2 regions of the Promicromonospora sp. NPDC050880 genome follow, and region 1 is predicted to be linked to the other one. Evidence: predicted binding sites of a transcription regulator. Region 1 holds the regulator's gene; the other holds the start of a gene.
The links. The regulator LexA, encoded in region 1, represses DNA repair genes until DNA is damaged. The targets are predictions, from matches to a motif close to TCGAACANNTGTTCGA.
Positions count from the first base shown of each region.

Region 1 (5,318 bases):
GGGCGAGAGCCTGGCGACCGACGTGCGCCCGGCACGTCGGCGGCTGGGTCCGGCGGCAGCACCGACCACACCTCGGCCGGCACTCGTGGACAGCCGTCGGCCCCCACGCGACGGCCACCGTGACATCTCCGTTGCATCGTCGTCCGCGCGGTGCTGCCCGGCACGACAAAGGCCGCCGACCTGGTCGTTCACCAGATCAGCGGCCCCCGCCACCTCGTCTCAGCCGCTCTTGCGCCGGAACATCTTCTGCACGGGACCGGTCGTCTCCGACCCGTGCACCGCGCCCGTGTTCACGTCACCCGCCGACGTACGCTGCCGGGCCGCGTTCTTGCGGTCGAGCGCTTCCTTGAAGCGCGCCTTCGCGTCCGCGCTCGGCGCGGTCGGGGTCGTGGGCTCCTGCGCCTGGTCGGCAGTGGGCTTCTCGTCCGTCACACCGATCACCTCCTTGAGTTTCGGGGGTCCCTCGATCGGGTCCGTCGTCCGGCCCCAGCCTGCACCACACCCAGCCCGGGTGCCAGCGCATTTCACCGAGCCGGGGCGCAGCCGGCTCAAGCCTGCGCGGCCGTCCGTTCCGCGCGCTCGGCGCGCAGCGACGTGATGGCGCTCTCGAAGTCCTCGAGCGAGTCGAAGGACTGGTAGACGCTCGCGAACCGGAGGTAGGCCACCTCGTCGAGCTCGCGCAGCGGCCCGAGGATGGCGAGGCCCACCTCGTAGGCGTCGATCTCCGCGCTGCCGTTGCTCCGCAGGGTCTCCTCGACGCGCTGGGCCAGGATCGCAAGGTCGTCGTCGCTGACGGGACGGCCCTGGCAGGCCTTGCGCACGCCCGCCGCCACCTTGTCACGGCTGAAGGGCTCGGTGGCCCCCGACCGCTTCACCACCGACAGGCTGGCGGTCTCGACCGTCGTGAACCGCCGGTTGCAGTTCGGGCACTGCCGCCGGCGCCTGATCGACAGGCCGTCGTCGGCGGTCCGTGAGTCCACCACGCGCGAGTCAGCGTGGCGACAGAACGGGCAGTGCATGCTCACTCCTGCGTGGTCGACCACGGACCGGAGGCCTCCGGTCGCGCCCCGACCGTAAGCGGGCAAACCACCGCCATGCAACATCGCCGCAACATTTGACGGCGAACCGTGTCCCCGGGTCACTCCTCGGGAAGAAGAAGGAGCTGACCCACCCGGACGCTACCGGACGACATCTCGTTCAGTTCCTGGAGCCGAGCCACCGCGTCCCGGACGTCCTCGCCCGGCCGGACCATCTCCTGCGCATATCCCCAGAGGGTCTCCCCCGGCTGGACCGCGTGCACCCGCACCTCGACGGGTTCACCCGGCGAGCTGGCCACCGCCGTGGCACCCCAGGTGGCCATCGGCGCCACGAGCAGCATGGCCAGCAGCACGAGCACCACGCGGCCGCGCCGCGTGATCCGCAGCCCGGCCAGGCCGAGCCGCTCCGCGACCGTGCGCGACGGCGCCTGCGCGTGGGGCCGGACCACGACCGGCCCGATCGGCCGCACCGGCGCGTAGGTCTCGGTGTACGCCGGGGTGTACGCCGGTGTGTACTGCCGCAACGGGATCACGTCCCCCATGGCCCCTCCTCGAAGAGCGAGTCGAACCTCTGTCCGTCATACACGCGTTCGTCGAACGCACGTACCATTGTGTAGCACGAGACACCGGCCGTGTCGAGACACGCTCGAACATTCGTTTGAGCCGAGCCGCTTTGTGACCTAGAGTGGGTCCCGCAGAGGAGAACATTTGTCGGAACGGGAGGGGCACGGGTATGACGGGACGGGACGAGACCAGCGACACGAGAGCCGTCGACACGGCACTTCCTGTCGACATGACAGTCTCTGGCGTCGCCACGCTGGACGCGCCGGGCGACGAGGCGGTCGCCGACGTGCACGCGATCTCGCCGGCAGACCGCCTCACCGAGCGCCAGCGCCTCGTGCTCGACACGATCCGGCAGTCCTTCGAGACGCGCGGCTACCCGCCGTCGATGCGTGAGATCGGAGAGGCCGTCGGCCTCGCGAGCCCGTCCAGCGTCAAGCACCAGCTCCAGATGCTGGAGAAGAAGGGCTTCCTGCGCCGCGACCCCAACCGGCCGCGTGCCATGGAGCTCGTCGAGCCGCTCGCCGAGCAGGTGGACAAGCCGTCGCGCGGGGAGATCCACTGGCCCGAGCCGCGGCGCAGCGGCCAGATCCACTGGGGCAGCTCGGTGCCGGACGACGCCGGCACCCCGCCGCCGTCGTACGTGCCGCTCGTCGGCCGCATCGCGGCCGGTGGCCCGATCCTCGCCGAGCAGGTCGTCGAGGACGTCTTCCCGCTCCCCCGCCAGCTCGTGGGCGACGGTGAGCTGTTCCTCCTCAAGGTCGCGGGCGACTCGATGGTCGACGCCGCGATCTGCGACGGGGACTGGGTCGTGGTGCGTCGGCAGAACGTGGCCGAGCAGGGCGAGATCGTCGCCGCCATGATCGACGGCGAGGCCACGGTCAAGACGTTCAAGCAGGCCGGCGGCCACGTGTTCCTGCTGCCGCAGAACCCGGCCTACGAGCCCATCCCGGGTGACGAGGCGCAGATCCTGGGCCGCGTCGTCGCGGTGCTGCGCAGCCTCTAGGCGCCCGCGGCGGAGCGCGGAGCGCCCGTCCGCGATCCGATCGGTTCGACCCCCCGCGGTCGAAGCCGCCGGGTCGCGGGCGGGCGCTCCGGCATCACCGGCGGTGCGCGGCCAGGCTCAGAACCCGAAGCGCCGCAGCACCCCGCGCACGCTCTCGGCGGACGCCCGCAGGCCCACCAGCTCCTCGTCCGACAGCGGCACGCGCACCGTGCCCGGGACCCCGCGGCGGTCCACGAGCGAGGGCACCGACAGGCACACGTCGCCGATCCCGTGGTAGTCGTCCAGCAGGGACGACACCGGCATGATCCGGCCCTCGTCCTTGAGCACCGCCTCGATGATCCGGGTGGCTGCGAGGCCGACGGCGTAGTTGGTGGCGCCCTTGCCCGCGATGATCCGGTAGGCCGAGTCCACGACCTCGCGGTGCACCTCGGCCCGCACCGCGGCGTCCAGCGGCGGGTGGCCGGCCAAGGGCTCCCACTCCAGCAGCGGTACCCCGCCGATCGAGGCAGAGCTCCACAGCGCGATCTCCGAGTCGCCGTGCTCCCCCGCGATGTACGCGTGCACGTTGGCGACCGCCACCCCGCAGCGTTCGGCGAGCCCTGCCCGCAGCCGCGACGAGTCGAGCACGGTGCCGCTGCCGAACATCTGCTCGCGGGGCAGTCCCGAGATCTGGAGCGCCGCGTACGTGACCACGTCCACGGGGTTGGTGACCATCAGGTAGGTCGCGTCGGGCGCGACCTCCACCAGGGGTGGCAGGATCTGGCGCATCAGGCCGATCGTTCCCTCGGCGAGGTCGAGCCGGGTCTGCCCGGGCTTCTGCTTCGCCCCGGCCGTGACGACCACGACGTCCGCGTCCGCGCAGACGGCCACGTCGTCCGAGCCGATCACGTGGGCCTGGGAGGTGAACATGAGCCCGTGCCGCAGGTCGAGCACCTCGGCCTCGACCTTGGCCCGGTTCACGTCGTGCAGCGCGATGGTGCGCGCCGAGCCACGGGTGAGCGCGGCGAAGGCCAGCGTGGAGCCGACCGCCCCCGCCCCGACGATCGCGAGCTTCGTGGTCCGGGCTGCGGGGCTTCGGTCGGCCGGGACGTCCGAGATGGCTGCCATGCGCCTAGGTTAGGTGTCCAGCCTGGCCAGCGCGGCGCGGACGAGCGCCGGATCGGTCGTGGGCCAGAACCCGGGCATCGACCGGGTGAGGAACGACGCATAGCGTGCGGTGGCGAGCCGCGGGTCGAGCACCGCCACCACGCCCCGGTCCTCCGTGCTCCGTACGAGGCGCCCCGCGCCCTGCGCGAGCAGCAGGGCCGCATGCTGGGCCGAGACCGCCATGAACCCGTTGCCGCCCGCCTGCTCCACGGCGCGGGCACGGGCCGCCTTGACCGGGTCGTCGGGGCGCGGGAACGGGATGCGGTCGATGAGCACGAGCTGGCACGACGGGCCCGGCACGTCGACGCCCTGCCAGAGGGACAGCGTGCCGAACAGGCACGTCGCCGGGTCCTGCGCGAACTCGCGCACCAGCGTGGGGAGCTGGTCGTCCCCCTGCGCCAGGATCGGCACGTCGAGTCGCTCCCGCATCGCCTCCGCCGCCGCGTTCGCCGCGCGCCGCGACGAGAACAGACCGAGCGTGCGGCCCCCCGCCGCCGTGATGAGCTCCGCGATCTCGTCGAGCTGCGCCTCCGTGGTGGGTTCCCGGCCCGGCGCCGGCAGGTGCCGGGCGATGTACAGGATGCCCTGCCGCGGGTAGTCGAACGGGCTGCCCGCGTCGAACCCGTGCCACGGCGGCGCGTCCTCGCCCTTGAGCCCGAGCGTGCCGGCCACCGCGTCGAACGTGCCGCCCAGGGCCAGGGTGGCCGACGTGAACACGCCGGTCGACTCCCCCAGCAGGTGGGTACGGATCAGGCCCGCCACGTGCAGCGGGGCAGCGTGCAGGCGGGTCACGTTGTCGCCGAAGCCGCCCCAGCCGTTGTCCGGGCGCGAGCACCACAGGACGTCGGACGTCGTGTCCTGGGCGGCCATCCGCTCGGCCGTCTCGAACAGCTGGAGCATGGCGCCCTGCGCCATCTTCAGGCCGGGATCGGGCTGGCCGGCGTCCTTGCCCTTGGCGCCCGCGGCGTCCGGCTTGAGGGCGCTCAGCACCTCGCGCGCGGCGTCGCGCACCGCGGCCACCGCCGTGCGCAGGTCGTCCGGCAGGCCCTGGGGGAAGCGTTCGGCGGGTGCCGTCACCAGGAGCGTGCCGAGGTCCTGTGCGGCCTTGTCCAGGGCCTCGGTGCTGGTCCCGGCGTTGCGGCGGGCGAGCCGCGCCGCGTTCTCGACCGACGCCATGGACAGGTCCACCGTGGCGGACGAGGTGACGCGGTCGGTGAGCTCGTGCGCCTCGTCGACCACGACCACGTCGTGCTCCGGGAGCACGCCCGGGCTGCCGGTGGCCGCGATGCCGAGCATCGCGTGGTTGGTGACCACCACGTCCGCCTCCCGGGCCGCGGCGCGCGCCTTGTCGGGAAAGCACTCGGCGAGCATGGGGCACTTGCCGCCCAGGCACTCCATGGCCGTGACGGACACCTGGCGCCAGGCCCGGTCCGGCACGCCGGGCACGAGGTCGTCGCGGTCGCCGGTGTCGGTCTCGCCCGCCCACTCGTGCAGGCGCCGCACGTGGTCGGCGAGCGTCGCGCCGTCGTCCCGGCGCCGGCCACGGGGTGCCTGACCGCCCGGTGCGT
Region 1 covers NZ_JBITFV010000004.1:156,486-161,803, forward strand. The annotation lists gene ACIBBF_RS09795 (hypothetical protein) at 1-123, shown strand, start outside; gene ACIBBF_RS09800 (DUF5302 domain-containing protein) at 220-432, opposite strand; gene nrdR (transcriptional regulator NrdR) at 549-1,019, opposite strand; gene ACIBBF_RS09810 (LysM peptidoglycan-binding domain-containing protein) at 1,139-1,579, opposite strand; gene lexA (transcriptional repressor LexA) at 1,831-2,604, shown strand; gene ACIBBF_RS09820 (L-lactate dehydrogenase) at 2,722-3,711, opposite strand; gene ACIBBF_RS09825 (ATP-dependent DNA helicase) at 3,721-5,318, opposite strand, start outside.

Region 2 (5,318 bases), on a different contig from region 1:
GCCGACTGGCGTGCGCGCCCGGGCGCGCAGCCTGCCGGTGACACGACCGGCCGTCCCGCGTGCGCTCGCCGTGTGACCCGCCGTGGTCGGCCTGCGGTCGAGCGGGGGTGCCGGCACCTCGTGCAGGAGCGTGCGGAGCACGGTCACCCGGCGCGAGCGTGGGGCAGGTCGATACGTCGTCCGAGCCGGCTGGTGAACCGCCAGTGTCCCGGCTGGTCCGGAGTGCTGCCCGGCCGCCAGTCCATCGTGATCCCGGTGGTGTCCACGAGCGTGTGGTGGTGCCAGCAGAGCAGTGCGCTGTTCGCGAGGCTGGTACTCCCGCCGTCCGCCCAGTGCGTGACGGCATGGTGCACCTCGCAGCGTGCCGCCGGCTGGTCGCATCCCGGGTAGACGCAGTGCTGGTCCCGGGCGATCACCGCTCTGCGGAGCTGCCCGCTGACCGTGCGTCGGCTGCGGCCGACGTCGACAGCAGCACTGTCCGGCCCGAAGACCACCCTCGTGACGGCGGCGTCGCAGAGAATCTTGCGCAGGAGCCCGTCGGGGACGACGTTCCCGGTGCTGCTCGCTCCGGTGAAGATCGCCGGCTGTGCTGTCAGGGCCGTCAGGTCGTCTGGGCGCAGGCCTTGCGGGTCCGTTCGGGGCGCGGTGGAGCGGTCGGCGGCGTCGGCGTGCGTGTCCGCCGGAGTGCCGGTCTGGGCACTCGTCGGGCTGCCCGTCGGGGTGCCGATGGCCCTTCGTGCACCGGTGTCGGCGGTCCGCGCCGGGTCCGTGCCGGCGGCGTCTGCACCGTTCCTCGTCAACCGCATGAGCTCGGACAGCGAGACGGTGACGCTGACGTGCGGCCGCACCGCCGCGCCGGTCCCGGTCCGTCCGTGGTCCAGCACGTCGCGGGCCAGGTCGGCCAGAGCCTGGGCGCGCCGTTGCGTGGGTGTGCGGGAGTCGCCTGGGGTGGGTGCGCCCATCATGGAGCCGAGTGCGGTGCTGACCTGCTGCCCGTGCTCGTCGGTGAGGAAGCCGCTGACGTGCCAGCCGTCGAAGGTGGGGCTGATCTCCAGGTGCTCTCGTTCCGTGGCCCGCTGGTAGCCGCGTTCGTCGGCGTCGGGGTCGGCCACCGCGGCGAACCGCTTGAGCATGCGTCGGTACCGGCCGGGGTCGCAGGTCCCGGCGAGACCTGTCAGGTACTCCTCTCCTGTCGGCACGACAGGTGCGCGCCCGGGCCGATCGGCATCGAGGTCTGATTCGCCATCGGCAGCCGTCGGTTGCGCGTCCCCGGCGCGCTCCGTCTCGTCGGTGGGCTCCGTCTCCTCGGTGGGCTCCCGTTCCTCGACGGGCTGCGCGTCCCTCGACGGTCGGGACGGCGTGCCGTCCGTGTCGGCGTCGGGGGCCTCTACCGGGGCAGCCAGTGCGTTCTTGCGGGCCTCGCTCGTCGGCGCCACGTCGACGAGGGCACGCACGTGGTCGGCGCCCAGCCGTCCTGCGAGAGCCCGTTCGCGTGCGGTCGGCAGGTGGTCGCGCAGCGTGCGCGCGGTGCGGACCTCGCGCCGGGCCGTCGTGGTCGTGACGTTCTCCGTCCGGGCCAGCCAGGTCGCGAAGGTCCTCGCGCCGGTGGTCTGCCACGGGCGGTCCTGCTCGATCACCGGCAGCCACGTGAGACGCACCGTCTCGAGGCGGGTGTTCAGCGTGCGCAGCCGTGGTGCGGCGTCGGCCAGGCGAGACGCCACGATGTCGCCGCCGCCGCAGAACCTGCCCGTGCCGCGCACGGCATCGGGTCCGGCGACGTCCACGAGCTCGCCTGCCAGGGCCTCAAGATCGGTCAGCACGTCCTCCATGGCGCGGGTGCGAGCATCGACACCGGGCGCCCCACGATCCGGCTCCTCGTTCGTGATCATCCGCACCACCCCTGACTTCGAAACCCATCGAACAGTCTCCAAGATATCGAACATGTGTACCCGCTGCGCGGCGCTCCGTACATCTGTGGACAACCGGCCGAGGTCGGTCCGGAGTGCCGCCCGGGCGAGCCGCGGTGCGCTGCCGTCAGCCCTCCGTGGGCCCCCATGAGCGCGCTTGGCGCACTGTGCCCGCTTTAGGCCACTATGTGTCGCCATGAGGATCCTCGTCTCCGCGGCGCGCCTGTTCGCGGCGCACTGGCCCGCGCTCCTGACGCTCGGCCTGCTGGGCGTCGCCGTGCGCAACGGTGCGGTGTGGGGAGCAGTGGAGCTCAGCCAGTGGAACTCGTTCGTGGCGCAGCTCCTGCTGATCGTCAGCCCGCTCGGCTACCTCCTGCCCGTCGTCGGCATGCTCTGGGTCTGCCGCACGTCGCTGCCGCTGCTCCGACCGGAACCCGTGCCCGCCTACGGCGTGGCCGGCCCGGCCTACGGCGCCGCCCCGATCCCCGGGATGCTGCCGGGCACGCGCGCCCCGATGATGCCGTCCGAGAAGCGTGAGCGGCGCCTCGTCGACGTCGCCCTGTCCGTACTGGTCCCTTTCCTGGTGGTCTACGAGGTCGAAGGCCTGATGGACGCCGACCGGGACCAGTTCCTCAACGAGGCCGCCGCCGACGAGCTGTTCAACGACGCCTGGACCACGCAGGGCGTCGACTTCACGTCCCGGCTCGGCATCTGGTCCGGCTGGACCGTCCTCACCATCGTCGGGGTCGCGTTCGTGCTGCGCTGGCTGCTCGGCAGGCTCGAGGGCCGGCTGGGCTTCATCGGCATCGGGGTGTTCGGCGCCGTCCTCGAGATCTACTGGACGAGCCAGGTCGCGGGCCAGATCGAGGCCATCGAGAGCGACCTCTGGTCCGTCGCGGCCGACCGGCAGCTCGTCGCGGCGGCCACCGGAACGATCGGCGCCGCACGGGAGTCCGTGGGCGACGCCGGCGAGCAGGCCGTCACCTTCGTGGCGGACGGCGCCGTGACGATCGTCGAGTCGCTCGACATCGTCCTCGTCGCGCCGCTGGCCTGGCTCGCGATCGGCGCCGTCGTGCTGGGCCACCGGCTCATGGAACCGCCGTCCACCGAGCACCGCTGGCTGGACCGCGTCACCTGGCTCCCGCGGGGGCTCCGCTCCGTGCTGGAGTCCCTCACCGAGGACCTGCGCGCCCGCTTCTCCGCCTTGTGGGACGGTCTGAAGATGATCGTGCACGGCGGCCTCGGCCCCATGCTGGTCTTCTGCCTGGGCTATCTCGTGGTCATGCGGGTGCCGTACGGCGTCGCGTGGATCGTGCGCGCCGTGACCGGGCCCGTCGACAGCAGCACCTGGCTCGCCTTCAGCCCCATGGAGAGCGCGGCGGGCCTCGCGCTCTCCCTGGCGCTCGCCGCGGTCCTCGTCGCCGCGACCGTCGAACAGCTCGTCGAGCGCGGCCTCGTGATCCGTGACGAGGAAGCAGAGGAGGAAGCGGCCGCGGCCCGCCGGGTCACCGCAGGCTGAACGTCACGTACTCCGGACCGCCGAACGCCAGCCGCACCTGCGTGATCGTCGCGTCCGGGTCGGCCAGCACGTACGACGTGACGTCCCACTCGGGCTGCACGGTGAGCGAGCCCTCCGCCTCGGGCGGCGCGCAGCGGTTCAGGTTGCCCAGCAGGTCCGCGTTCGACTCCCCGTACCGCGTGCCGTCCTCGGCGACGAGGATGATCTGGCACAGCGAGATGTCGGTCTGCGGCTCGGCGGCGAAATGCATCCCCACCGCGTACGCGACGGAGCCCTCCGGGATCGGCATCGGGTCGCCGTAGGCGGGCGGTGGCAGCTCCGTCACCCGCTCCACGCCGGTGACCGACGCGTCGACCTCCCGCAGCACGTACGTGTTCGCGCGCTCCGGCACGTCGAACCCGAGGTCGTAGTACTCGCCCGCCAGGTGCGCCGTCGCGCCCGCCGCGGCCCGGTCCACCTCGTGGTGCAGCCCGGTGGGCCACCAGTACGCCCACACCCGGAAGGACGACGCCCCCGCCGCCACCACCACCGCGACCGGCAGCAGCACCAGCCAGACGGCATTGCGGCGCCACCAGCCCTTGCGGGGCGCCTGCGCCGGCACGTCGGGCGGGATCATGCCCGGCAGCGTGCCCGGGGGGACGCTCGGCGCGGGGCCCGGGTACTGCCCCTGGCCCGGGTACTGCCCTGCGTTCGGGTACTGGTCCGGGCCCGGTACGGCCGGGGTCACCAGCGTGGTCATCCCTCGTCCCCTCCCGGGCTCGCCGTGGCGTAGCCCTCCATCTGGGGCGACACGGTCTCGGTCGCTTCCCACAGCTCGTCGGCCTCGTTCCCGGTGATCCCCAGGTCGACGACGGCGACGGCGTCGCGCCGCTGGCCCGCGTGCTCCTCCGCCTGGTCGCCGCGGGCGAGCCGAACGGTCGCCCCCGCCAGCGCGTCGCGCGGCACGTCGAAGCAGTACGTGGCGCGCCAGGCGTAGCCGGGCTGTGCCTTGGGTGCCGTGGTGCAGTCGGCCAGGTTGGCGGGCCAGAACCGGCGGCCCTCGGCATCGGTGACCTCGGCGCCGACGAAGGTCGTCAAGCCCTGCGTGGCCCGCCAGGTCGCGTCCACCACGACGAAGGTGCCTCCCGCCACGGCGGTCTCGGTGACGCCGCTCAGGGTGTCGGCGACGCGGACGTCGGTCACCGTCAGCTCGGCGTACGTCAGGTCGAGCGTCTCACCCACCCCGCCCTCGACGACGAACGGGTCCTCCAACGCGGTGTCCTGGGGCAGGTAGGTCACGAGCGCGCAGCCCGCCGTCACGGCTCCGACGACCAGTGCCGAGCCCTTCCAGGTGATCCGACGACGACCGTGCCTCATGGCTGGGCCGTCCCTGACCCGGGCTGCCCGGTGGTGTCTTGTCCTGCGGTGTCTTGTCCCGTGGTGTCTTGTCCTGTGGTGCCCTGTCCGGCCTGATTCTGCCCGGTGGTGTCCTGGCCCGCGCCCGCGGCTGGCTTGGCCGGTTCGACCGCGATGTCGCCGCGAAAGGCCACCTCGTTCGGGGTCCAGTGCCCGTCGTCGAGCCCGAACGGGTCCTCCTCGATCCACTCCAGCTCGACGAGCTCCAGCGGGATCGTGGAGCCCGACCAGTCGCCGCTCTGCTCCCAGATCAGGGCGACACGGTAGGTCACGCCGGGGTTGAGGATGCTGCGGGTCGTGCCGTCCTCGATGTTGACGATCGTCGCGGACGGCAGCTCGGGCTCCGCGGGGGAGGGGCTCGCCGAGGGGTCGGCGTCGTTGTCGGTCGCCCCGTCGCCTGCTGCAGCTCCGTCGCCTGCTGCAGCCCCGTCGTCGGACGCAGTGCCGTCGTCGGGTGTGGTGCCGTCGCCGAACCCCAGGTCGCCGAGGGGCTCCTC
Region 2 covers NZ_JBITFV010000001.1:737,905-743,222, forward strand. The annotation lists gene ACIBBF_RS03365 (DUF222 domain-containing protein) at 144-1,889, opposite strand; gene ACIBBF_RS03370 (hypothetical protein) at 2,104-3,426, shown strand; gene ACIBBF_RS03375 (hypothetical protein) at 3,413-4,165, opposite strand; gene ACIBBF_RS03380 (hypothetical protein) at 4,162-4,782, opposite strand; gene ACIBBF_RS03385 (hypothetical protein) at 4,779-5,318, opposite strand, start outside.
Region 2: ACIBBF_RS03365 (DUF222 domain-containing protein) is a predicted target of LexA. The motif match lies at 1,936-1,951, and genes of this name have one in related genera.